One region of the Ensifer sp. 4252 genome, then DNA from elsewhere that is predicted to be linked to it. Evidence: riboswitches for the same ligand, from Rfam matches in the RefSeq annotation. Region 1 holds a riboswitch; each other region holds the start of a gene.
The links. A riboswitch is a leader RNA that binds a small molecule or an ion and turns the genes downstream of it on or off. The one in region 1 is predicted to bind cobalamin.

Region 1 (7,888 bases):
GCGCTGGCGACCGATATCGAAACCCTCATCGCCTTCCGCTTCCTACAAGGCATCGGCGGCGCGGCCGGCATGGTCATCCCACGCGCCATCGTTCGCGACATGCACACCGGCGTTCAGGCGGCACGCCTGATGTCGCTGTTGATGCTGGTGTTCAGCATCTCGCCGATCCTGGCGCCGCTGACGGGCAGCGCCGTCATCGAGTTCTACGGCTGGCGCGGCGTGTTCTACGCGGTGATGATCGCAGCCTTCATCGGTTTGATCCTGCTGTCGACGCAGCTCGCCGAGACGCGGCCGAAGAAGGACAGGGCCGACAGCAATTTCGGCAGCGCAATCGCCGCCTACCGGCTGCTTCTGAGCGACCGGAACTTCCTGACGCTCACCTTCATCGGCGGCCTCGGCATTTCGAGCTTCCTCGTCTATCTCGCCAATTCGCCCTTCGTGCTGATCGATCACTACGGCCTGACACCGACGCAATATAGCTTCGCCTTCTCGATCAACGCGGTGTCGTTCTTTGCCGTATCGCAGGCGACCGGTTGGCTGGGTGATCGTTTCGGCCTCGTTCGTGTCATGCAGCTTGCCGTCGCCGGCTTTGCCTTGACCATGGCCGGCATGTTCATCGTCATGAGCCTCGGCTTCAATCAGCTGCCGGTCATGGCCGCATTCCTGTTCGTCGGCTACGGCGCCCTCGGTCTGGTCATTCCGACCTCCGCGGTGCTGGCGCTCGAGGATCACGGCGAGATTGCCGGTACGGCATCGGCGCTGATGGGCACGCTGCATTTCGTCACGGCGGCTGTTGCCATGATCGTTGCCGCCGTCTTTTTCGACGGAACCGCCCTTCCGATGGCCGCCGGCATTGCCATCTGCGCAGTCAGCGCGTTCCTGCTCACGCAGGCAACCATTGGCCGCAGCCGCGTGGTGCCGGCGGAGTAACACCACCTCGCGTCGCAACGGAAACAGTACGGCCGGTGAAGACCTTCTTGTCTTCACCGGCCGTACTGTCATGTGCCTGGGTTGAGCCTGCGGGCGACTACAAAATGCCCGTCAGAAATCCCAGTCTTCGTCCTCGGTCGCGACCGCCTTGCCGATGACATAGGAGGAGCCGGAGCCGGAGAAGAAGTCGTGGTTTTCGTCGGCGTTCGGTGACAGCGCCGACAGGATTGCCGGATTGACCTTGCAGGCATCGGCCGGGAACAGCGCCTCATAGCCGAGGTTCATCAGTGCCTTGTTGGCATTGTAGTGCAGGAACTTCTTCACGTCCTCGGTCAGCCCGACGCTGTCGTAAAGCGACTCCGTATACTTCGCTTCGTTGTCGTAGAGTTCGAGCAGCAGGTCGAAGGCGAAATCCTTGATCTCCTGCCGGCGCTCGTCGCTCAACCGCTCGAGGCCCTTCTGGAATTTGTAGCCGATGTAGTAGCCGTGCACCGCTTCGTCGCGGATGATGAGGCGGATCATGTCGGCGGTGTTGGTCAGCTTGGCGCGGCTCGACCAGTACATCGGCAGATAGAAGCCGGAGTAAAACAGGAAGCTCTCGAGGAAGACGCTGGCGATCTTGCGTTTCAACGGATCCGCGGTGCGATAGTGCTCGAGAATGAGCGCCGACTTCTTCTGGAGATGCTCGTTTTCTTCCGACCAGCGATAGGCGTCGTCGACGTCAGGCGTCGAGCAGAGCGTCGAAAAGATCGAGGAGTAGGAGCGCGCGTGCACCGCTTCCATGAAGGAGATGTTGGAATAGACCGCTTCCTCATGCGGCGTGATCGAATCCGCCATCAGGGTCGGTGCGCCGATGCTTGTCTGGATCGTGTCGAGCAGGGTCAGGCCGGTGAACACGCGGATCGTCAGCTGCTGCTCTTCCGGCCGCAACGCCGCCCAGGAGGGAATGTCGTTCGAGAGCGGCACCTTTTCCGGCAGCCAGAAATTGCCGGTGAGCCGGTTCCAGACTTCGAGGTCCTTGTCGTCCTCGATCCGGTTCCAGTTGATGGCGCGCACGGCCTGCGAGCCCTTGGGCGTCTTGGTCTTCACTTGGATGTTCATCGTGTTCCCCGGGGTATCACAGTGCGCAGGAGACGCAGCCCTGCACTTCCGTGCCGGACAGGGCCATCTGACGAAGGCGGATGTAGTAGATCGTCTTGATGCCCTTCTTCCAGGCATGGATCTGCGCCCGGTTGATGTCGCGGGTCGTCGCCGTATCCTTGAAAAACAGGGTCAATGACAGGCCCTGGTCGACATGCTGGGTCGCGGCCGCATAGGTGTCGATGATCTTTTCCGGACCGATCTCGTAGGCGTCCTGGTAGTAGTCGAGATTGTCGTTGGTCATGAAGGCGGCGGGGTAATAGACGCGGCCGATCTTGCCTTCCTTGCGGATCTCGATCTTCGAGACGATCGGATGGATCGAGGAGGTCGAGTGGTTGATGTAGGAGATCGAGCCGGTCGGCGGCACGGCCTGCAGGTTCTGGTTATAGAGGCCCGAGGTCATCACGGCCTTCTTCAGCGCCAGCCAGTCTTCCTCCGTCGGGATATCGATGCCTGCGGTTTCGAAGAGTTCGCGCACCCGCTCTGTCGCCGGCTGCCATTCCTGTTCGGTGTATTTGTCGAAATACTCGCCAGAGGCGTATTTCGAGTGCTCGAAACCCTTGAAGCTCGTTCCGCGTTCGACGGCGATCCGGTTCGAGGAGCGGATGGCGTGGTAGGTCACGGTGTAGAAGTAGATATTGGTGAAATCGATGCCTTCGTCCGAGCCGTAATAGACCCGTTCGCGGGCCAGATAGCCGTGCAGGTTCATCTGGCCAAGGCCGATCGCATGGCTATCGTCGTTGCCCTTCTCGACGGAGGGAACCGAAGAGATGTGGCTCATGTCGGAGACCGCCGTCAGCGCCCGGATCGACGTCTCGATCGTCTTGCCGAAATCGGCACTGTCCATCGCCGCTGCAATGTTCAGCGAACCGAGATTGCAGGAAATGTCCTTGCCCATATGCTTGTAGGACAGGTCGTCATTGTACTCGCTGGCTTCGCTGACCTGGAGGATTTCCGAGCAGAGGTTGCTCATGGTGATGCGGCCGGCGATCGGGTTGGCGCGGTTCACCGTGTCTTCGAACATGATGTAGGGATAGCCGGACTCGAACTGGATTTCCGCCAGCACCTGGAAGAACTCGCGCGCCTTGATCTTCTTCTTGCGGATCCGGCTGTCGGCGACCATCTCCCGGTATTTTTCGGTGACCGAGATGTCGGTGAAGGCAACGCCATAGACGCGCTCCACGTCATAGGGCGAGAACAGGTACATGTCCTCGTTGTTCTTGGCGAGTTCGAAGGTGATATCGGGAACGACGACGCCGAGCGACAGCGTCTTGATCCGGATCTTCTCGTCGGCGTTCTCGCGCTTGGTATCGAGAAAACGCATGATGTCCGGGTGGTGGGCGTTGAGATAAACGGCACCTGCGCCCTGACGGGCGCCGAGCTGGTTGGCGTAGGAGAACGAATCCTCCAGCAGCTTCATCACAGGAATGATGCCCGAAGACTGGTTTTCGATCTGCTTGATCGGCGCGCCAGCCTCGCGGATGTTGGTGAGCGACAAGGCGACGCCGCCGCCGCGCTTCGACAGCTGCAGCGCAGAATTGATGCCGCGCGCGATGCTCTCCATGTTGTCCTCGACCCTCAGCAGGAAGCAGGAGACGAGCTCGCCGCGCTGTTTCTTGCCGGCGTTGAGGAAGGTCGGAGTCGCCGGCTGGAAGCGGCCGGAGATGATTTCGTCGACCATGTCGCGCGCCAGCGCTTCGTCGCCGCGCGAAAGCGTCAGCGCCACCATGCAGACCCGGTCCTCGTAGCGCTCGAGGTAGCGCTTTCCGTCGAAGGTCTTCAGCGTGTAGCTGGTGTAGTACTTGAAGGCGCCGAGGAAGGTCGGGAAACGGAACTTCTTGTCATAGGCATGGTCGAACAGGTCGCGCACGAAGTTGAACGAATACTGGTCGAGAACCTCCTGCTCGTAGTAGCCTTCGACCACGAGGTAGTCGAGCTTCTCGCGCAGGTTATGGAAGAATACGGTGTTCTGGTTGACGTGCTGCAGGAAGTACTGCTTGGCCGCCAGCCGGTCCTTGTCGAGCTGTATCCGGCCGTCCTCGTCATAGAGGTTCAGCATCGCGTTCAGCGCGTGGTAATCGAGCGCCGCTTCCGTCGCCTTCAAAGGGCGTTCGAGTGTTGAGACGTCCAAAATCGTTCCATCCCGTTTTTGACATTGGCGACGTCCTCGTCGGTTCCCAAGAGTTCGAACCGGTAGAGATAGGGCACCTGGCACTTGGCCGAGATCACGTCACCGGCGATCCCGTAGGTCGCGCCGAAATTGCTGTTGCCCGCGGCAATAACGCCGCGGATGTGGGAGCGGTTGTCCGCATCGTTCAAGAAGCGGATCACCTGTTTGGGCACGGCGCCCCGGCCGTCGTCACCGCAATAGGTCGGCACGACGAGCACATAGGGTTCGCGAACGTCGAGCGGCGTGTCAGCCGTGCTGACGGGAATGCGTCTGGCGCGCAGGCCGAGCTTGCCGACGAAGCGATGGGTGTTTTCCGAGCGGGTGGAAAAATAGACGAGCAGCCCCATCGCGCCGCACCTCCTTCAGGAGAGGGCGCTGATCTTGTCGGGGCGGAAGCCTGCCCAATGTTCCGGACCGGCAACGACGACGGGAAGCTGCATGTAGCCGAGGCCCTTGACCGTCTGGAGCGCGTCCTCGTCGATCGAGATGTCGATCACCTCGTATGCGACGCCCTGGCGGTCGAGCGCGCGGTATGTGGCGGTGCATTGGACGCAGGCGGGCTTGCTGTAGACGGTGACGTTCATTTCTTCCTCGTTGGGTCGGCTGGATCTGGACATGAAAAGGCAAACGGACACGCGAACGCGATCCGGCAATGCAGGGCTGGCATGATTGCGGCTTGCTCGGATCGAAACGATCGAGCGCACCTGTTCGTCAGATGCGCGGGTTTCCGCGCCTCTTCATTGGCGAATGATAGGAATTCGATGACGCGGACATGACTTCACCCCGAAGTTGAAGACGGTGCTTCCGGGAGACGTCGAGACAATCAGGCAGGGTTCATCCTGCCTCAATTACTCCTCTGACTCCTCCGGACACCCCGCCCGTGGACGTTTATCGATCGAGGCAGGTCTCCTGGCTCACGGGTCGGTGCTTCTGGCCGGACCTTCCCGAAGCCTCATGCTTCAGTGGCCGAATGCTGGACAGTCGCTCGCCGTTTACAGTTGCGGGGGCAGCCACGGCTTAGCCAAGCGAAATCGCTACGACGCACCGTATTCCCATCTTCGCTCCCAATCCTTGCGAATCGGAAGAACCTCGAACACTAGATATAGTATATGGGTGGGAAATCACGTCAATAGGTTCGATGCCGAGCTGATCGGCGGAGCCGACAATATTTTTTCAGGTGTGGATAACGGGGAGTAAAGGCGAGCTTCCAAAGAAACCTGTGGATGGAGAGCCGTCGTCGACGGCTCCCCTTGCAGAAATGGTCAGGCCGCGAAGGCGGGAACCGGACGATTGTCCCGGTCGACAGCCACCATGATGAAGGCACCACGGGCAGTCAGTCTCCGTTCGGCCGCCAACAAATCCACCGACCACAACTCGACCTCGACCGTCGTAGAGCTCCGTCCGGTGCGCACGATTTGGGCGACAAGCTCGATGACCGAGCCAACTTTGATCCGATGCTTGAAATCGATGCGCTGGCAGGAGGCGAGCACCATTGTCTTGCGGCTCGCCCGTGTCGCCGCAACGAAGGCCGCCTTGGTCATCTGCGCGAGCGCGTCGCCGCCGAACATGGCGCCGAAGCCGTTGGCCTGATCGGGAAAGACGATGTCGACCATGCGCACGGCATCGTCTTTTGTCGGGCCGATCATGACGCTGCCGAGTAAAGGCAACGTCCAGCCGATGTCCTTGCCCTCGGGCATCGCGACCATTGTGAACTGTCCGCGGGTGCAGAGATCGCGGGTGCCTGCGGTTAGATCCTCCGCGCTCATATCGACTTCGACCACGATCGAACGCCGCCCGACCCGAGTCGGGCGACCGGTGAAGCTGACGATGTGGCCGATGCGGGCAGGGGCGCGGAAATCGACACGATCGCAGGAGGCGGTGACGAAGGGAACGCGGCCGTGGCGCGTCGCGACGATGAAGGCAATCCGGTCCATAAGCGCCAGGCCCGCACCGCCAAAGAGCGTGCCATGGTGATTGGTGTCGCCGGGAAAGACGATGTCGATCAAGGTGGCAGGCGCCGGGGTTTCCCCCGACGCCGTCTCGATATTGCTATCGCCCATCATGCGTTTGCGGCCTCTCGCCGGCCGGCAGTGAAGGACTGCCGCAGCGTTTGTGCCGCCTGCACCATGTTGACGAGTGCCGGGCGCACTTCCTCCCACCGCCGTGTCTTCAGGCCGCAATCCGGATTGACCCAGATCTGCGCCGGCGTCAGGCCATCGGTCGCCTTTTCGATCAAATGCACCATCTCGTCGACCGAGGGCACCCGCGGCGAGTGGATGTCGTAGACCCCGGGGCCGATCTCGTTCGGATAGGCCTGATCGGTAAAGGCACCGAGCAGTTCCATCTTCGAGCGCGAGGTCTCGATGGAGATGACATCGGCATCCATCGCCGCGATCGCTGCCATGATGTCGTTGAACTCCGAGTAGCACATGTGGGTGTGGATCTGGGTTTCGTCACCGACGCCCGAGGCGCTGATGCGGAAGCACTCCACAGCCCAGTCGAGATAGGCCTTTCGATCGGCCTGCCTAAGGGGAAGCCCTTCGCGCAACGCCGGTTCGTCGATCTGGATCACGGCGATGCCGGCCGCTTCCAGGTCCGTCACCTCGTCGCGCAGCGCCAGCGCGATCTGACGGCATACGATCGACCGGGGCAGGTCGTCGCGCACGAACGACCATTGCAGCATCGTCACCGGGCCGGTGAGCATGCCCTTCATCGGCCTGTCCGTCAGCGACTGCGCATAGGTTGCCCAATCCACCGTCATCGGGTTCGGCCGCGAGACATCGCCGAAGATGATTGGCGGGCGGACATAGCGCGAGCCGTAGCTCTGCACCCAGCCGCTTTGGGTGAAGGCATAGCCGGAAAGCTGCTCGCCGAAATACTGCACCATGTCGTTGCGTTCGAACTCGCCGTGCACCAGCACCTCGATACCGATCTCCTCCTGCCAGCGCACGGCCTTCTCGGTTTCCTGACGCAGATAGGCGAGGTAGTCGACATAGCTGAGCTCGCCCTTGGCATGCAGCGATCGTGCCTGGCGCACTTCGGGTGTCTGCGGGAAGGAGCCGATCGTCGTCGTCGGGAAGAGCGGCAGTGCCAGCCTTTCCTCCTGCAGCCGCCGACGTGTCGCAAAGCCCGATTGGCGGCGGCTGTCCGCTGCCGTCAGGTTCTTAAGGCGTCCGGCAACCAGCGGGTCGTGGACCTTGAGCGAGGTCAGCCGCGCCTCGGCGGCTGCGATCGACCTTGCAAAGACCTGCTCGGGATTGGCAAGACCGGGCTCGAAGGCGCGGGCAAGCAGGCTGAGCTCGTCCAGTTTCTGCAGGGCGAAGGCAAGCCAGGAGACGAGCTCCGGATCGAGCGCCTTTTCGAGATCGAGGTCGATTGGCACGTGCAACAGGGAGCACGACGGTGCAAGCTCGATACGGTCGCGGCCATGCGCCTCGATCAACGGCTGCAGCCGGCGGAAGAGACCGGCAAGATCGGTCCGCCACACATTGCGGCCATCGACGACGCCAAGCGACAATACTAGCTGCGCCGGAGCCGATTGAAGCAGGAGGTCGAGCTGCTGTGGTGCACGCACCAGATCGACATGCAGCCCGGCAACCGGCAGCGAAAGGGCCGTCGGCAGGTTGTCACCGATCGCGCCGAAATAGG
Region 2 (7,888 bases), on a different contig from region 1:
ACCCGCTTCACCGGAATGCCGAGCGAGGCGGCCGATTCCGCTCCGAAGGTGAAGGCGTCGAGCGCGCGGGCGTGCCAGAGGCAAATGAGAAGGCCGCCGAGCGCCACCGGCAGGGCCAGCGCCACATCCGGCCAACGCACGCCCGAGAGATTGCCGAGCAGCCAGAACATGATGCCGCGGGCCTGCTCGGCATTGGCCGATTTGGTGACGATGAAGGAGGTGAGCGCGTTGAACAGCTGTGAGCCGGCGACCCCGGCAAGAATGATGGCACCGGTGCCGCGGCCTGCCCTGAGCGCCAAGAGGGAGACCAGCGCGAAGGCGAAGACCGCGCCGAAGAAGGCGCCGAGAGAAAGCGTCAGCATGCCGGCGCCGATACCGAGAATGGCGACGGCCACGGCGCCGGTCGATGCACCGGCGGAGATGCCGAGAATATAAGGATCGGCCAGAGCGTTCCGGAGCAATGCTTGCAGTACCACTCCGCAGAGCGAAAGCGCCGCCCCGCAGCAGGCAGCCACCACCGCACGGCTGAGGCGATAATTCCAGATGATGCCCTCGTCGATGGCATCGAGCGGGTATCCCGCGCCCCACAGGCGGTTGGCGACGGTCTTGCCGACGACGTCGAGCGGAATGGCGGTCTCGCCGATGGCGGCACCAAGGGCCAGCGCCAGGAAAAGCAGTGCGAGCGCCGTCAGGACGGCGCTCGTGCGGTTGATCGTTGGAGGTATTGACCTCACTTCGCCAGGCCGGCTTTTTCGACCGCGTCGGCCAGCACCTCGATGCCCTCGATCGTGCGGATCGTCGGGTTCATCGCCTGTGCGTCCATGATGACGATATGGTCGGCCTTGACCGCCGGCATCAGGCTGGTGACCGGGTCGGACTTCAGGAACTTCATCTTCAGTTCCCAGTCGTCGGCCGGGAAGCGGCGACGGTCCATCTTGCCGATCACGACGATCTTCGGATCGGCCTTGGCTATGGTCTCCCAGCCGATGGTCGGCCATTCCTCTTCGGTCGAGACGACATTCTTGATGCCGAGCGCCGACATGATGTAGCCGGGCGCGCCATTGGTGCCGGCGACATAGGGATCGATGTCCATCTCTGCGCTGGAGAACCAGAAGACCGCCGACAGCTTGCCATCGGCATTGGCGATCTTGCTGCGAGCGGCTTCTTCGCGCGCCTTCAGCTTGGCGATCAGCGCTTGCCCGCGGTCCTGCACGTCGAAGATTTCAGCGAGTTCGGTGACCTCCTGGTAGATCAGGTCCATCGAGAAGGCATTGTGGCGCACGCCATCGCCGCCGGCCGAATTGTCCTTGGCGGCGCAATCGGCAGGCGAGACATAGACGGGGATCGAGAGTTCGGCGAACTGCTTGGGTGTGGCGACGATGCCTTCCGGGCCGACATGCCACTGGAACTGTGCGGTTACCAGATCCGGCTTGGTGGCAACGACGCTTTCGAAGCTCGGGTCGTTGTCGGCAAGCCGCGGCACCTTGTTGTTGACGTCCTCGTAGCCATCGATGACCGGGCCGATCCACACGGCAGTGCCGACGACCTTGTCTGCGAGGCCAAGAAGATAAAGGATTTCCGTGGTGCTCTGACCGATCGAGGCGGTGCGCGTCGGCGCCGCCTTAAAGGTAACCTCCTGGCCGCAATTCTTTAAGGTCAGGGGGTAGCTCGTCGCGGCCGCGAGAGCGGTCGAGGGAGCGACGGTCAGAAGGAGGGACACGGAAACGGCCAGGGATGGGCAATGACGCCCGACGGCATTCAAAATGGCTTTCAAGGGAATTCTTTCTTCTCGTGAGCTGCGAAGGTCAGCCGAAGCGGCGACAGCTGGCCGGTCGAATTTCGGGAGACAAACGATCGCTGACGTCGAGAAGGACGGGAAAAGAGGGCGCAAAGCCGCCGGATATGCGGATCATGGACAACTCCTGTTCCGGGCAACCCCGCCCGTGACGCTGGATCTTCTGCTTGACGGCAGGTCTCCTGGCTCGCGGATCAAGCGCCTTCCACCTGCCTTCCCGCAACGCGCCTGGCGCAATCGCAGTGGCATGGCGCGCTGTCGCGCCACTTGGGTGTCCGGCATTCCGCTTACAGTTGCGGGGGCAGCCACGGTCTCGGTCCCTTTTGGGTCGTCCTCACCGTGTTCCCTATTAATCCCCGTCGAAGTCATCCTTCGGGGAACCGTCGGCGGTACCCTTAGTGTTCCGGTCCGCCTGGCGTCAAGCCGACAGGTGGCGGAAACAGTGATGGGCCGATCACCTTGGGGCGGCTTACCGTAAAGCGTGGCAAGGCCCCGCATTCGCCGAATTGTCGCGAAACCGTTCAAATTGTTTCATGCCGCTGTTAACTCGCTGACATGCGAACAGCCAAAGGTCCGGCACGCGAAATCCCGCTTTCGCAGGGCTCGAACCGGAGGCTTGTTTGGCCGAAATCCTCACCACGCTGTCCCGCCGTTCCTTTCTTCTGTCCGCCGGCGCTGCCGGTCTTGTGGCGTCCTCCGGTCTTGCAACGCCGTTCTATGCCCGAGGCTACGGCCGGCCGGAATTCATCCATGGTGTGCAGTCGGGCGATGTCGACACAAGCTCCGGCATGGTGTGGACACGGGTCGACAGTCCGTCACGAGTGACACTGGAGTACTCGACGACCGAGAGTTTTTCCAATCCGGTGCGTCTCGCCGATCTCACCGCGACACCGCAGACGGACTGTGCGGTGAAATGCGCGCTTGAGGATCTGCTGCCGGACCAGGACATCTTCTATCGCTTCACCGCGACCGACCTTTACGACGTCAACCGGGTGTCCGAACCTGTCATCGGCCGATTTCGCACCGCGCCGTTGCGCAAGCGCTCGATCCGCTTCGTCTGGTCCGGCGACACGGCCGGCCAGGGCTGGGGCATCGACGATGTCGGCATGAAGACCTATTCCACCATGCGCCTGCACGAACCGGACTTCTTCATTCATTCCGGCGACACGATCTATGCCGACAACCCCATTCCCGACGAGATACCCCTGCGCGACGGCGGCATCTGGAAGAACCGGGTGGTGACGCATGAGAAGTGCGATGTCGCGCGCACGCTCGAGGAATATCGCGGCCAATGGAAGTACAATCTGCTCGACAGCCACGTCCGTGACCTCAACGCGGTCTGCCCGACCTTCTATCAATGGGATGATCACGAGGTTCTGAACAATTGGTCGGCCTCGACGGACCTTCGCGACGACCCGCGTTATCCGGAAAAGGACGTTGCCGTCTATGCCGCCCGCGCCGCCCGGGCGTTTCACGAGATGACGCCGATCCGCATGCCGCCAACCCAGCCCGGCCGGATCTTCCGCAAGATCGCCTACGGTCCCCTGCTCGATGTCTTCTTCGTCGACCTCCGCTCCTATCGCGGGCCCAACCAGGGGGAGGGCGATGACGGCCTGTTCGGCTGGCGCCAGGCGGATTGGTTGAAGCGGGAGCTTGCCGCCTCGCGCGCGGTGTGGAAGGTGATCGCCTGCGACATGCCGATCGGTCTCGTCGTCTGGGACGACTATACCAACAGGCGTGGCTCGGACGCGATCGCCAATGGCGACAATGGTCTGCCGACCGGCCGCGAGACGGAATTTGCCGACCTGCTCCGCTTCATCAAGGATAACGCCATCGAGAACCTCGTCTGGCTGACGGCGGATGTGCATTACACGGCGGCGCACCACTACGACCCGTCGCGGGCGGCCTTCAAGGATTTCCTGCCGTTCTGGGAGTTCGTTTCCGGGCCATTGCATTCCGGCACCTATGGTCCGAAGGAGCTGGACATGACGTTCGGCCCGGACGTGCGCTTCATCAAGGCATCCGGCGGCGGCATCGACAGCAACCTGCCGCCTTCCGCCGGGCTGCAGTTCTTCGGCATCGTCGATATCAACGGTCAGACGAAGCAGATGACGGTACGGCTATTGGATCGGCAGGACCAGGAACTGTGGCGCGTGACACTCGATCCGGCCGCAATCGCATGAGCATTTTGGCCGTGGCCGATACCTTGCCAGAGCCGGTTGGCGGGACCCTTCCCGGTTGCAAACCCATGGCCTGTCGGGACTTTGGCGTCGGGCTCTTGCGCGCGCCCCCCTTTCGCAATCGCAAAAAAACCTGTATGAGCCCGACCATTGAAAAAGCGGCGTGGCCCATTGGGGCGTGCCCTAAACCTTCCGAGACGAAAAATGAGCATTCGTAACATCGCGATTATCGCGCACGTCGACCATGGGAAAACGACCCTTGTCGACGAGCTTCTGAAGCAGTCGGGCTCGTTCCGCGAAAACCAGCGCGTTGCCGAACGCGTCATGGACTCCAACGACATCGAAAAAGAGCGCGGCATCACCATTCTTGCCAAGGCGACGTCGGTCGAGTGGAAGGGCGTGCGCATCAACATCGTCGACACCCCCGGCCACGCCGACTTCGGCGGTGAAGTCGAGCGCATCCTGTCGATGGTGGACGGCGCCATCGTTCTCGTCGATGCCTCCGAAGGCCCGATGCCGCAGACAAAGTTCGTCGTCGGCAAGGCGCTGAAGGTCGGCCTGAAGCCGATCGTCGCGATCAACAAGATCGATCGCCCGGACGGCCGGCACGAAGAAGTCATCAACGAAGTCTTCGACCTCTTTGCAAACCTCGACGCCACCGACGAACAGCTCGACTTCCCGATCCTCTACGGTTCGGGCCGTGAGGGCTGGATGAACGTCGCGCCTGAAGGTCCGAAGGACCAGGGCATGGCACCGCTTCTCGACCTCGTGCTGAAGCACGTTCCCGAGCCGACGGTCGCCGAAGGCCCGTTCCGCATGATTGGTACGATCCTGGAAGCAAACCCCTTCCTCGGCCGCATCATCACCGGCCGCATCCATTCGGGTTCGCTGAAGCCGAACCAGCCGGTCAAGGTTCTCGGCCAGGACGGCAAGCTGCTCGAAAACGGCCGTATCTCGAAGATCCTCGCATTCCGCGGTATCGAGCGTCAGCCGATCGAAGAAGCCCATGCAGGCGACATCGTCGCGATCGCCGGTCTGACCAAGGGCACCGTCGCCGACACCTTCTGTGACCCGTCGGTCTCCGAAGCGCTGACCGCACAGCCGATCGACCCGCCGACCGTCACCATGTCCTTCATCGTCAACGACAGCCCGCTTGCCGGCACCGAAGGCGACAAGGTGACGAGCCGCGTCATTCGCGACCGTCTGTTCAAGGAAGCCGAAGGCAACGTCGCGCTGAAGATCGAAGAATCTTCCGAGAAGGATTCGTTCTTCGTATCCGGTCGTGGCGAATTGCAGCTCGCGGTTCTGATCGAAACCATGCGCCGCGAAGGCTTCGAACTTGCGGTCTCGCGTCCGCGCGTTGTCATGCACAAGGATGAGAACGGCCAGCTTCTCGAGCCGATCGAAGAAGTCGTCATCGACGTCGACGAAGAGCATTCCGGCGTCGTCGTTCAGAAGATGTCCGAACGCAAGGCCGAGATGGTCGAGCTGCGTCCGTCGGGCGGCAATCGCGTCCGTCTGGTATTCTTCGCGCCGACCCGCGGCCTGATCGGCTACCAGTCGGAACTGCTGACGGATACGCGCGGCACGGCGGTCATGAACCGTCTGTTCCACGCCTACCAGCCGTACAAGGGCGAGATCGGCGGCCGCGTCAACGGCGTGCTGCTCTCCAACGACGCCGGCGAATCGGTTGCCTATGCGATGTTCAACCTGGAAGACCGTGGCCCGATGATCATCGACGCCGGCGAGAAGGTCTATGCCGGTATGATCATCGGCATCCACACGCGCGACAACGACCTCGAAGTCAACGTGTTGAAGGGCAAGAAGCTCACCAACATGCGCGCCTCCGGCAAGGATGAAGCCGTCAAGCTGACGCCGCCGATCCGCATGACGCTCGAGCGCGCGCTGTCCTGGATCCAGGACGACGAGCTGGTCGAAGTCACGCCGAAGTCGATCCGTCTTCGCAAGATGTATCTCGACTCGAACGACCGTAAGCGCTTCGAGAAGTCGCGTACGGCCGGCGCCGCTTAAGCCATTCCGAGAATAATCGGCAATTTTTAAAACCCCGGAGCAATCCGGGGTTTTTTGCTGTGTGTGCCAGCGGGGGGCGGCTTGCGGATAAAGTTAAAAAGGCGTTAACCTTCCACAGGATGCCGTTAAAGTTGCCTGTGGGTTAACGCGACGCGGCTCCCGGGCGGGATTCCTGTTCGCCCTGTGTGCGTTTAGAGTCGTGAGTCATGAAGACTGTTTCGATCGAGGTCAGACCTGGAGAACCGCAAGAGGCGTCGGCGATTGCCGACGTGCATCGCGTTTCATGGCTGCAGGCCTATGGCGGCATCATTCCGCACCGCCCCCTGGTCCAGATGGTCAATCGTCGAGACGAGGTCTGGTGGCGCAAGGCGACGCGGGGGCCTGCGACCTTGCTGGTCGTCGACGTGGCGGGAACGATTGCCGGCTACGCGACCCTCGGCCTCAGCCGCGCCAAGGCGCTGCCGCAGGAAGGCGAAATCTACGAGATCTACCTGCGTCCGGAATACCAGGGCATCGGCCTTGGACGGGTTCTCTTCGGCGAAGCCAAGAGCCTGCTGCGGTCGCTCGGCTGCAGAGGGCTCGTCGTCTGGTGCCTCGAAGACAGCGATCACGCCTATCAGTTCTTCCAGGGAGCCGGCGGCAGCGACATTGCCGAAGGCATGGAAGATTTCGGCGACAAGCACCTCAAGAAGATCGGCTTTGCCTGGAACTGACGCCTGCCGTGCAAGGCCTCGCTGGCTCTTGCGGTAGCCGCTCTTTCCGAAATCACTCCGGCAGTTCGTTGTTGGATTCGGCGGCCTTTTCGCCGCGTTTGCCGTGGAATGCCGCCTGGTCGACGCCGCAGCGAAATGTCGGTGCCACCTCGTCGGCGACCTTGCGGGCGACCGCGTTGGGATCAGGGTTGGCAAGCGCATCGACATAGCCGGCGACGCAGCCCTTGCCGTCATTCTTCTCGGCCACCTTGGAGACGACGAGAACCTGCCCCTCGAGCGCCGGGACCGATTCACCGGTCTTCGGATCGGGGTTCTCGATGAACCAGCGCAGGATTGTCGCAACCGGAGTGCCGCCCTTGGCGACGCGCCATTCCACCATGTTGCCCGCGTGGTTGAAGGGGATGAAGCTCTCGAACGCCCCGTCGAGATAGCGCTTGTCGATGTGTCCGAAGGAGAAGCTCTGGCGAACATCGATCTCTTTGAAATGGACGGGATAGTCGCCGTAACCGGGGCAGCTCATCAGGGCATACATGCCCGGCTCGTCGGCAATCGTCTTGCACTTGTTGCGGCTGACGTCGACATAGACGCTGTCATTGGCAATGGCTGATCCGGCAGACAGCAGGATCAGCGACAGGCACGCAACCTTTCCGTTCATCATGACCTCCCTTCGACAGGATTTGTCGACCTGTCCCGGCCATTCGACCACGACAAAACGACCGCTTGAATCTGCGCTGCGGACGAAAGTTATATTGCATCGCGGCATGTTTCCCTTTATCCGACGGGCAAACGTCCCAACTGACCCTGGAGTAGTCCATGCGCATTGACGCGATTTCCATCGGAAAGAATCCACCAGAAGATGTCAACGTGATCGTTGAGGTTCCCGTTGGCGGCCATCCCATCAAGTATGAGATGGACAAGGAAGCCGGTACCCTCGTCGTCGACCGTTTCCTCTACACGCCGATGCACTATCCGGGGAACTACGGCTTCGTGCCGCACACGCTTTCCGACGATGGCGATCCGATCGACGTTCTGATCTGCAACACCCGTCCGCTCGTTCCGGGCTGCGTCATCAACGTCCGCCCGATCGGCGTGATGATGATGGAAGACAACTCCGGCAAGGACGAAAAGATCATCGCGGTTCCGTCGGGCCACCTGACGCAGCGCTACGA
Region 3 (7,888 bases), on a different contig from region 1:
TTTTACGTAAACGTCAACGTCATTTCAGCCCCGCGCGGTGATGGTTGCCGGTGCTGACGGCACCGTAACAAAACTGTCATCAACGGCGCATAGAAGCCAGTAACGATGGCCATCGCCAAGGCGCTCAAATGAACCTGATTTCCCCCGAGATACCCGGCCTGGTCTGGGCCTACCGCTTCCTGCCTGGCGAAAGCCGATGCCAGCGCATCGCCAACGATGCCTCGATCGACGGTCTCATCCAGGGCGACGGCTGGGTCTGGCTGCATCTGGCGCTTTCGGACGCGCGAACGCCGGCGCTCATCGAGCGGATCGGCAACCTGTCGCCAGCCGCAGTCACGACGCTGACCAGCCACGATACCCAGGCCGCCATCACCGTTTCCGACGACATCGTGCACGGAACGCTGGTCGATTTCGAGCGTACTTTCGATGCGGTGACGAAGACGATCGGCTGGCTGCATTTCGCGGTCAGCGACAAGGTGATCATCACCACCCGGCTGCATCCGTTGCGCAGCATCGACCGAGTAAAGGCCGCGGTCGAAAAGAGCACCAAATGCGCGCGGCCGATCGATCTCTTCGAAATGCTGGTGGTTGAATTCCAGCGCACGCTGATCTCGCTGGTACTCGAACTGACCGAAGAGCTGAACGTCATCGAAGATCATGTCTACGGCGAAGCCGGCCACCGGCAGCAGCCGGGCCTGGCGCCGTTGCGCCGGACGGTGGTTCGTCTTCACCGGCATCTGCGCACGATCCTTGCGCTGCTTCGCCGCGCCGGTGCATCTGATGAAGACGAGGTGCCGCCCGGCTTCATCGACGTTACCGAGCGCCTCTACGATCGGCTCGAGGCCGTGGATCGCGACGTCTTCGCGCTCCAGGAACGCGCCAGGCTACTGCACGAGGAAATCGACAGCAAGATTTCGTCCGAAACCAACCGGCACCTCTACATCCTGTCGCTGATGACGGCCTTCCTGTTGCCGCCGACGCTGGTCACCGGCTTCTTCGGCATGAATACGGGCGCCCTCCCCTTCGCCGATGGCAGCGGCACGCTTTACGCGGCGCTGTTCATCGCGCTTTCCATGGGCCTTGCCTGGTGGATTCTCAGGCGGATCGGCATTCTGTAGCCGCAGCCCGACATGAAAAAGGCCGGGAGAATTTCGCGACCTCTCTTGCTTGCCAGCTCTTGCCGCCTCAGCTGTACGGTGAATAGCACTGCCGGCGCGGGGCGCCATAGGGCTGGTAGGTGTTGTCGTAAGCCCTGTAGGAGCGGTAGCGGTCGTAGCACCACTGCACATGGCGGCTGCCATAGGCAGGCGCGGGACGCTCGTAGCGCGGCGGCTGGGCAATGGCTCCGCCGATGATCACGCCGGCACCAAAGGCAGCCATCGGGTACCACCAGCCGTTGTAGTAGCGATAACCCGGACGGCGATAGTTATAACCGCGATAGCCGTTGTAATAGTAGTAATTGCCACGCCGTTCGTAGCCGGGTCGACGGTACTGGATCTCGGTGGCGTCGCTCTGCCGTTCAACACGCGGCGGAGCCGGCATGAAAGCCCGGGACGGCACAGCCGAAGTCATCAAGACCGCGGCAGCAATCACTGCGGAGAACCACTTGCCTGTCATTGTTCTCATATAACTCTCCATAAGAGCACCGTGCGCCTCTTCCGACGCCAGCGAGCCACCATCACAACCGCCAGTTTTGCGCGATTTTATCCCTGTGTCGATACTGATCCCGACTCTTGCTCGATCGAAAGCAACGAAATCCTGGCGCAACGCCTAAGTGACCGGTTTTGTTCCATGTTCCGGCATGCGAAGTCGCGCGTCCGGCCGACGATGCACATGGCGAGAGGCCGCCCTCGTTGTTGTGATAGGTGCTCTGTGGAGTTGCAGATAGCGGGCCGGCCCACGGTAGCGCCGACAACAGAAGAACTCGCTCATATACAGCCGCAAGTCTCTATACATTCGCCACGGTCTCAAGCACAGTCGGCTCGGGGACTGGGATTTACGATCCATTAACTGTAGAGTCGGCAATCTCACTGAATGGCAAAGCGGTATATCTCCACCATACGGATGATTCTGCGCCTCGCGACCCTTCTGGGTCTGGCTTTCGCGGCGGCGAACGCACGCGCCGCCGAGCTCGAGCCCTGGAAGTCGAAATCAAACGCCATCATCGTTGATGCCTATGAGATGAACAGCATCGACTGGGAGGCAATGCTTTCCGACAAGCGCATCTCCGGCTTCATCGGCAAGGCCTCCGACGGCCTGCCGGAAAGCTTTTCCTGCACTGGCGATCACGGCGGCGATACCGTCGCCCACTGCAAGACGATGTGGCGCAAGTACGCGGTCAGCCGCGAGCTGTACCAGACCCGCCGGATGATCGCCCGCGCCCATGGGCTGCTGTGGGGCGCCTACCATCTCGCCCGCCCCGGCAACCCGGTCGATCAGGCCAACCACTTCCTTGACTATGCGACCCCGCGCGACGACGAATTGATGGTGCTCGATCTCGAAGGCATCGACTCGGACAAATACATGTCGCTCGACGATGCGGCGATCTTTGCCGGACACATCAAGACCCGCACCGGCCGCTACCCGATGCTCTATACCAACCACGTCACGGCAAAATACATCGCGGCCAACCGCTCCAAGCATCGGCTGCTGTCGCGTCTGCCGCTCTGGTATGCCCGCTACAAGCCCGATATCCGTCAGGTTTTCCCAATGGGCAACTGGGACAGCTATGCGCTGTGGCAGTTCTCCTCCGGCACCAACTGCGGCAAAAAGCGATGCCCTTACCGTGTGCCCGGTACGCTCGACGACATTGATGTCAATGTCGCAGCAATGAACAGTGCCACCTTGCGATCAATCTGGGCCGGCGGCGCCCTGTTGCCGGAAAAGGCGATGCCGCTCGTTCTCATTGCCAAAGCCGACGACGGGGTCGGCGCGGCCAGCGCTGCCCAGGCGACGGTTAAAATCGAAAGCCAGCCCTTACTCATCAGCCGAGCCGAAGCTGCCAGTGCCGCCGGCGAGGGCGTCGACACGATGGCGACGGGATCGATCGATTTTGGCCGGCATGACCGCACCGTGCGACTGGCGGCCAACCGCTGACGGTTCAGTCGCGGAAAGAGCATCCCTCCCCGCGACCATCACCACACTGTCAGGCTTCGATCTGCACGTCTCCAAGCGGCCGCGAGCAGCAGGCGAGGATGTAGCCCTCGTCGATTTCGTCGTCGAGGATACCGCCGTTGTGGTTCATCTCGACCTCGCCGGCGACCTTCATCACCCGGCACGTACCGCAGATGCCGCCTTCGCAGGCGGCCCCGATCCTGACGCCGTTAGCCCGCGCAGCCTGCAGGATCGTCTGGCCGGGCTTGGCCTCGATCTCCTTGCCGCTCATGGTGAACACTACCTTGGCGCCTTGCGCCTCAGCGTCGGTTGCCGCGCCTGCCCTGACGGCGATCTCCTCGGCTGCCGGTGCCGCCGCCGGCTGGAAGCTTTCCTCGTGGTAACGGCTCATGTCGAAACCGGCCGCCTTCAGCAACTCGCGCACTCCGCGCATGAACGGCTCAGGACCGCAGCAAAACACCGTACGCTCCATGAAGTCGGGCGCAAGCAGCGGCAGCTTGGCACCGTCGATGCGGCCGCGCAGCCCGTGCCATCCGTGCCTTGACTCATGCCCCTCGACCACGAAGCCGAGGTTTAGCCCAGACATCTGGCGCGCCAGCACTTCGAGCTCCGAGCGGAACAGGAGATCATCGGGCCGGCGAGCGCAGGAAATGAAAGTGACATCGGTCTCGGGAACGCAATCCGCCATCCAGCGCGTCATCGACATCATCGGCGTGACGCCGGAGCCTGCCGATATGAACAGGTATTTTTCGCCGGGATGCCGCACGAAGCTGAAATCGCCAAGCGGGCCGAAAGCCTTCAGGCGCATGCCGGGCTTCAGGTGATCGAACATCCAGCGGGTGCCGATACTGTCGGCTTGCGCCTTGACGGTGACAGCAATAGACAACGGCCGCGAGGGCGTCGACGACAGCGTGTAGGTGCGCATCACCGGCTCGTCGTCCGTAACCGGCAGTTCGAGCGTGACGAACTGCCCGGGCAGATAACGAAACCATGCCGGCTTCTCGGCCCGGAACGTAAAGGTCATTACATCGGCGGTCTCGACGACCGCCGATGTGCATTCGAGCATGTGCTGCCTGTCGATCCAGACATGAAGCGCATCGAAGTGATGGAACGAGGATGCCATCTGCATGTCAGGCGACCCGGAAGAGCGGAGCAGCGTCGCCTTGCAGGCGCTGTTCCATGAACTTGCAATACCACTCGACGAACTGCATCACGCCGCCTTCGTGATCGGGCGAATAGGGGCCTGGCTGGTAGGCCGGAGAGCGAATACCGAAAGCGTTCTCCTCGACGATCTGTCGGTCCTGATCGTTGGTCTCGGTCCAGACATGCGTCAGTTCCTCGAGATTGTAGTCGACGCCTTCGACCGCGTCCTTGTTGACCAGCCACTTCGTCGTCACCTGTGTCAGCTCCGGGCCGAGCGGCAGCACACGGAAGGTGATGGCATGGTCGGCCAGCACATGGTTCCAGGTCGATGGATAGTGGAACAGCAGGAGCGTGCCGATATGCTTCTGGCTGACGTCTGCAGACAGCTGCTGCCGCACGGCGCGGGTGCCGGACATGGTGTAGCTCTCGGCGTCGTCGATCAACGGCATGCGCGCCGAGCGGAACTGGCCCGTATCGGACATGCGGAACTCGCTCGGCAGCCCGGCCGCTTCGCACTTGGCCCAGTGCGCGGCAATGACGGGATCATCCTTGGCGCCCTGCACACCGGTCGCCGTCGGCGCCTCGGGATAGGTGCGGCAAAGCTCGGGATGGTTGGCGGCGCAATGGTAGCATTCGCGGTTGTTTTCCCAGACGAGCTTCCAGTTGCCCTTTTCGATGATCGTGCTTTCGAAGGCGACTTTGGTTTCACCCAGGCGATGCGGCGCAAGATAGGGCGCGACCATGTCGCGGAACGGGCCGAAATCCATCGGCTGTTCGGACAGATTGATGAAGATGTAGCCGCCGACTGTCTCGCAGTGGATCGGCTTCAGGCTGTGGGCGGCCTTGTCGAAATCCTCCCCCATCTGGCGGGCAAAGAGCAGCGTGCCATCGAGCTCATAGGTCCACTGATGATAGGGACAGACGAGCTTGGCGGAAGCCCCCTTGTGCTGCGAGCAGACACGCGAGCCGCGATGGCGGCAGGAATTGTGCAGAGCGCGGATCGTGCCCTGTCGGTCACGGACGATGACGAGGGGGTAGTCGCCGACCTGGACGGTGAAATAGTTGCCGGCGCGCGGGATCTCGCAGTCGTGGCCAATGAACAGCCAGTCCTTGTACCAGATGCTCTCGAGATCCTGCCTGTAGTAGTCGGGGTCGATGTAGAAGGCCCGGTCGAGGCTGTAGCCGTCGCGTCGACCCTTCAGCTTGCGGAGCATATCGCCCTTGATGTCCATGTCCTGTCCTCGTTCGCCTTGTTTCGGAGAGGCAGGACTGGAACCCGCGCAGGCGCATTGCCTGTGCGATGACGGCTCCGATCCGGCTGCCCGCCGCAACCCGTTACGGTCTGTTCGTGTCAAGGCTGGTTTCCGGGCTCAGGAGCCGTCCGCAAGGACCAGCCCGGCGCCTTCCCGGACGGAACCGTCCAGTGGCTTTGTGCCGAGGCTTTCGCTCCACCACCGTTGCGGGGGCAGCGCCGGGTTTTGACCGGCTTCCCAATTCTCCGCCTTCCCTAAAAGGCAGCACCTTGAGTAGGCATATCTAATCGCCGAAGCCATCGTCGCAGCTGCCGATTAACGACATCCGATTCCAGAAAGACGACACAGCACATCGAGCGCATCAAACGCCTCGTGACTGGTCATTTTTCAGTGTAAACAATGGGATAGATCAAGGATTAGGCAATTGTCGCTTTTTCCGGCAAGGCTTGCGAGAAAGCGCGGATCCTTCGCCATTTTGCGACATGCCTGTCCGCGCCGCGGAGCCAGGTCCCCCGACGTGAGTGAAATCTTCCATTAACCATAATGCATTAGCGTCGCCTGACGGAGAAACCGGCCGAACCGGCAAACAGCGCATTGAAGTTCATGGCAAAGCTCAAATACTACGACGCCGCAGCCGAGAAGCTGCCAACGATCGCTCCGAAGACAGCGGTCCACACCGAGTTCCTGCGCACCGGCCGCATAGAAAGGCGCCAGTGGTCGCAGCGCGAACGGCGCTATCTGAGCTATGACGAGGTTGCCGAGCGCACCGGCCACAAGCTGAAGACCGCCGGCGAAACGACGCACAAGCGGATGAACGACTTCCATACCTCGATCCAGTTTCCCAAGATGATCTTCCACCGCACGCTCGCTGGCCGGCCGCATCTCGGCTATTGCCACGTGACGGCGGCAAGGACACCTCTTGCCCAATCCAAGGACGTCACCTGGTCGTTCTATTTCGCCAACTTCTTCTGCGACCTCGGCGACGAGAAACACTTCTTCGAACGCATCCAGACCGGCTATTCCCGAATGTACTTTGCCGTTGCCATCGAGCCCGACGCGCAAGAGGGACAGATGACCATCAATCGCAGCGTTCGCGACAACGGGCTGCTCTTTCGCACCGACGATCCGAAAGTCGCGCTCAAGAACGTGCTGATGCTCGGCGCACGCGACGAGGCACTGAGGCGCATCATTCGCAGCCTCTGAAGCGCAGACCCGGCTCCCTGAAGAAAATCGTTCTGTTTTCGCCGTGGCTCCTTTAAGGAAGCCTCGGAAAGGGAAAGGGAAACGGAAGCGACATGGCCGAAATCATCGATACACGGACCGAGCCGGAACGGGCGATCGAGCGCGCTTGTGCGGTGCTTGCCGAAGGTGAGCCCGTCGCCATCCCCACCGAAACGGTCTACGGCCTGGCAGCGGATGCCACCAATCCGGGTGCGATCAGCCGCATCTATGAAATGAAGGGGCGTCCACGCTTCAACCCGCTGATATCGCATGTGTCCGACATGGCGATGGCCGAAGCCCACGTGACATTCGATCCGTTGTCGCGGCGCCTGGCCGAGGCCTTCTGGCCCGGCCCGCTGACGTTGATCCTGCCCCAGCGCACGACAAGCACCGTGCATGCACTCGCCTCGGCCGGCCTCGACACGCTCGGCATCCGCATGCCTGATGGTTTCTCACGTCGTGTGATTGCCCGCTTCGGCGGCCCGCTCGCCGCCCCGAGCGCCAATACTTCGGGCAAGATCAGCCCGACAAGCGCTGCCCACGTGGAAGCCGATCTCGGGCCGCGCCTCAAGCTCATTCTCGACGCCGGTTCGGCGGAGATCGGGCTTGAATCGACGATCATCAAGGTCGAGGATGGCGCGCTGCGTCTGCTGCGTCCGGGCGGTCTCGACGTCCTCGAAATCGAAAGACTGACCGGCCTTGCCGTCTCGAGGCCCGAAAGCGCCGGAGCAACGATCGAGGCCCCGGGCATGCTCGCCTCTCACTACGCACCGGGCGCCGCGGTCCGGCTCGATGCCGCGGACGTGCGCCCGGGAGAAGCCCTGATCCGCTTCGGCAATGCGTCGCTGCCCGGCGAAGAGCACGCCGCGATCGTGCTCGACCTCAGCCCGGCAGGCAGCCTGCGGGAGGCGGCTGCAAATCTGTTCGACTATATGAAGAGGGCGGATGCCAGCAGCGCCGCAACCATCGCCTTCGGCCCCATCCCTTCGGAAGGGTTGGGCGAGGCGATCCTCGACCGGCTGCAGCGCGCTGCAGCCCCCAGAGACTGACCGACAGACACTGAAGCGCCGGCGGGCGCATTTGCGAAGGCAGGGCCATGACCACGACGATCCCCTCTCCCGAACTGATCGCCTCCTTCATCGACATCGTCGGCAGCG

Region 2: it holds a riboswitch for cobalamin, as region 1 does, so the genes downstream of both, ABIE33_RS07675 (ABC transporter substrate-binding protein) here and nrdH (glutaredoxin-like protein NrdH) in region 1, are expected to answer to the same signal.
Region 3: it holds a riboswitch for cobalamin, as region 1 does, so the genes downstream of both, ABIE33_RS04085 (aromatic ring-hydroxylating oxygenase subunit alpha) here and nrdH (glutaredoxin-like protein NrdH) in region 1, are expected to answer to the same signal.

The regions. Positions count from the first base shown of each region.
Region 1 covers NZ_JBNDIU010000005.1:140,280-148,167, forward strand. The annotation lists gene ABIE33_RS13815 (multidrug effflux MFS transporter) at 1-930, shown strand, start outside; gene nrdF (class 1b ribonucleoside-diphosphate reductase subunit beta) at 1,042-2,031, opposite strand; gene nrdE (class 1b ribonucleoside-diphosphate reductase subunit alpha) at 2,048-4,201, opposite strand; gene nrdI (class Ib ribonucleoside-diphosphate reductase assembly flavoprotein NrdI) at 4,171-4,587, opposite strand; gene nrdH (glutaredoxin-like protein NrdH) at 4,603-4,824, opposite strand; cobalamin riboswitch at 5,123-5,347, opposite strand; gene ABIE33_RS13840 (acyl-CoA thioesterase) at 5,503-6,300, opposite strand; gene metE (5-methyltetrahydropteroyltriglutamate--homocysteine S-methyltransferase) at 6,300-7,888, opposite strand, start outside.
Region 2 covers NZ_JBNDIU010000002.1:152,420-160,307, reverse strand. The annotation lists gene ABIE33_RS07680 (FecCD family ABC transporter permease) at 1-734, opposite strand, end outside; gene ABIE33_RS07675 (ABC transporter substrate-binding protein) at 731-1,732, opposite strand; cobalamin riboswitch at 1,951-2,195, opposite strand; gene ABIE33_RS07670 (alkaline phosphatase D family protein) at 2,416-3,978, shown strand; gene typA (translational GTPase TypA) at 4,180-6,006, shown strand; gene ABIE33_RS07660 (N-acetyltransferase family protein) at 6,213-6,719, shown strand; gene ABIE33_RS07655 (hypothetical protein) at 6,772-7,374, opposite strand; gene ppa (inorganic diphosphatase) at 7,533-7,888, shown strand, end outside.
Region 3 covers NZ_JBNDIU010000001.1:812,983-820,870, forward strand. The annotation lists gene ABIE33_RS04065 (transporter) at 129-1,118, shown strand; gene ABIE33_RS04070 (BA14K family protein) at 1,186-1,617, opposite strand; gene ABIE33_RS04075 (glycoside hydrolase family 25 protein) at 2,035-3,096, shown strand; gene ABIE33_RS04080 (2Fe-2S iron-sulfur cluster-binding protein) at 3,146-4,243, opposite strand; gene ABIE33_RS04085 (aromatic ring-hydroxylating oxygenase subunit alpha) at 4,245-5,489, opposite strand; cobalamin riboswitch at 5,596-5,797, opposite strand; gene ABIE33_RS04090 (DUF6656 family protein) at 6,114-6,713, shown strand; gene ABIE33_RS04095 (L-threonylcarbamoyladenylate synthase) at 6,806-7,780, shown strand; gene ABIE33_RS04100 (FAD-binding oxidoreductase) at 7,828-7,888, shown strand, end outside.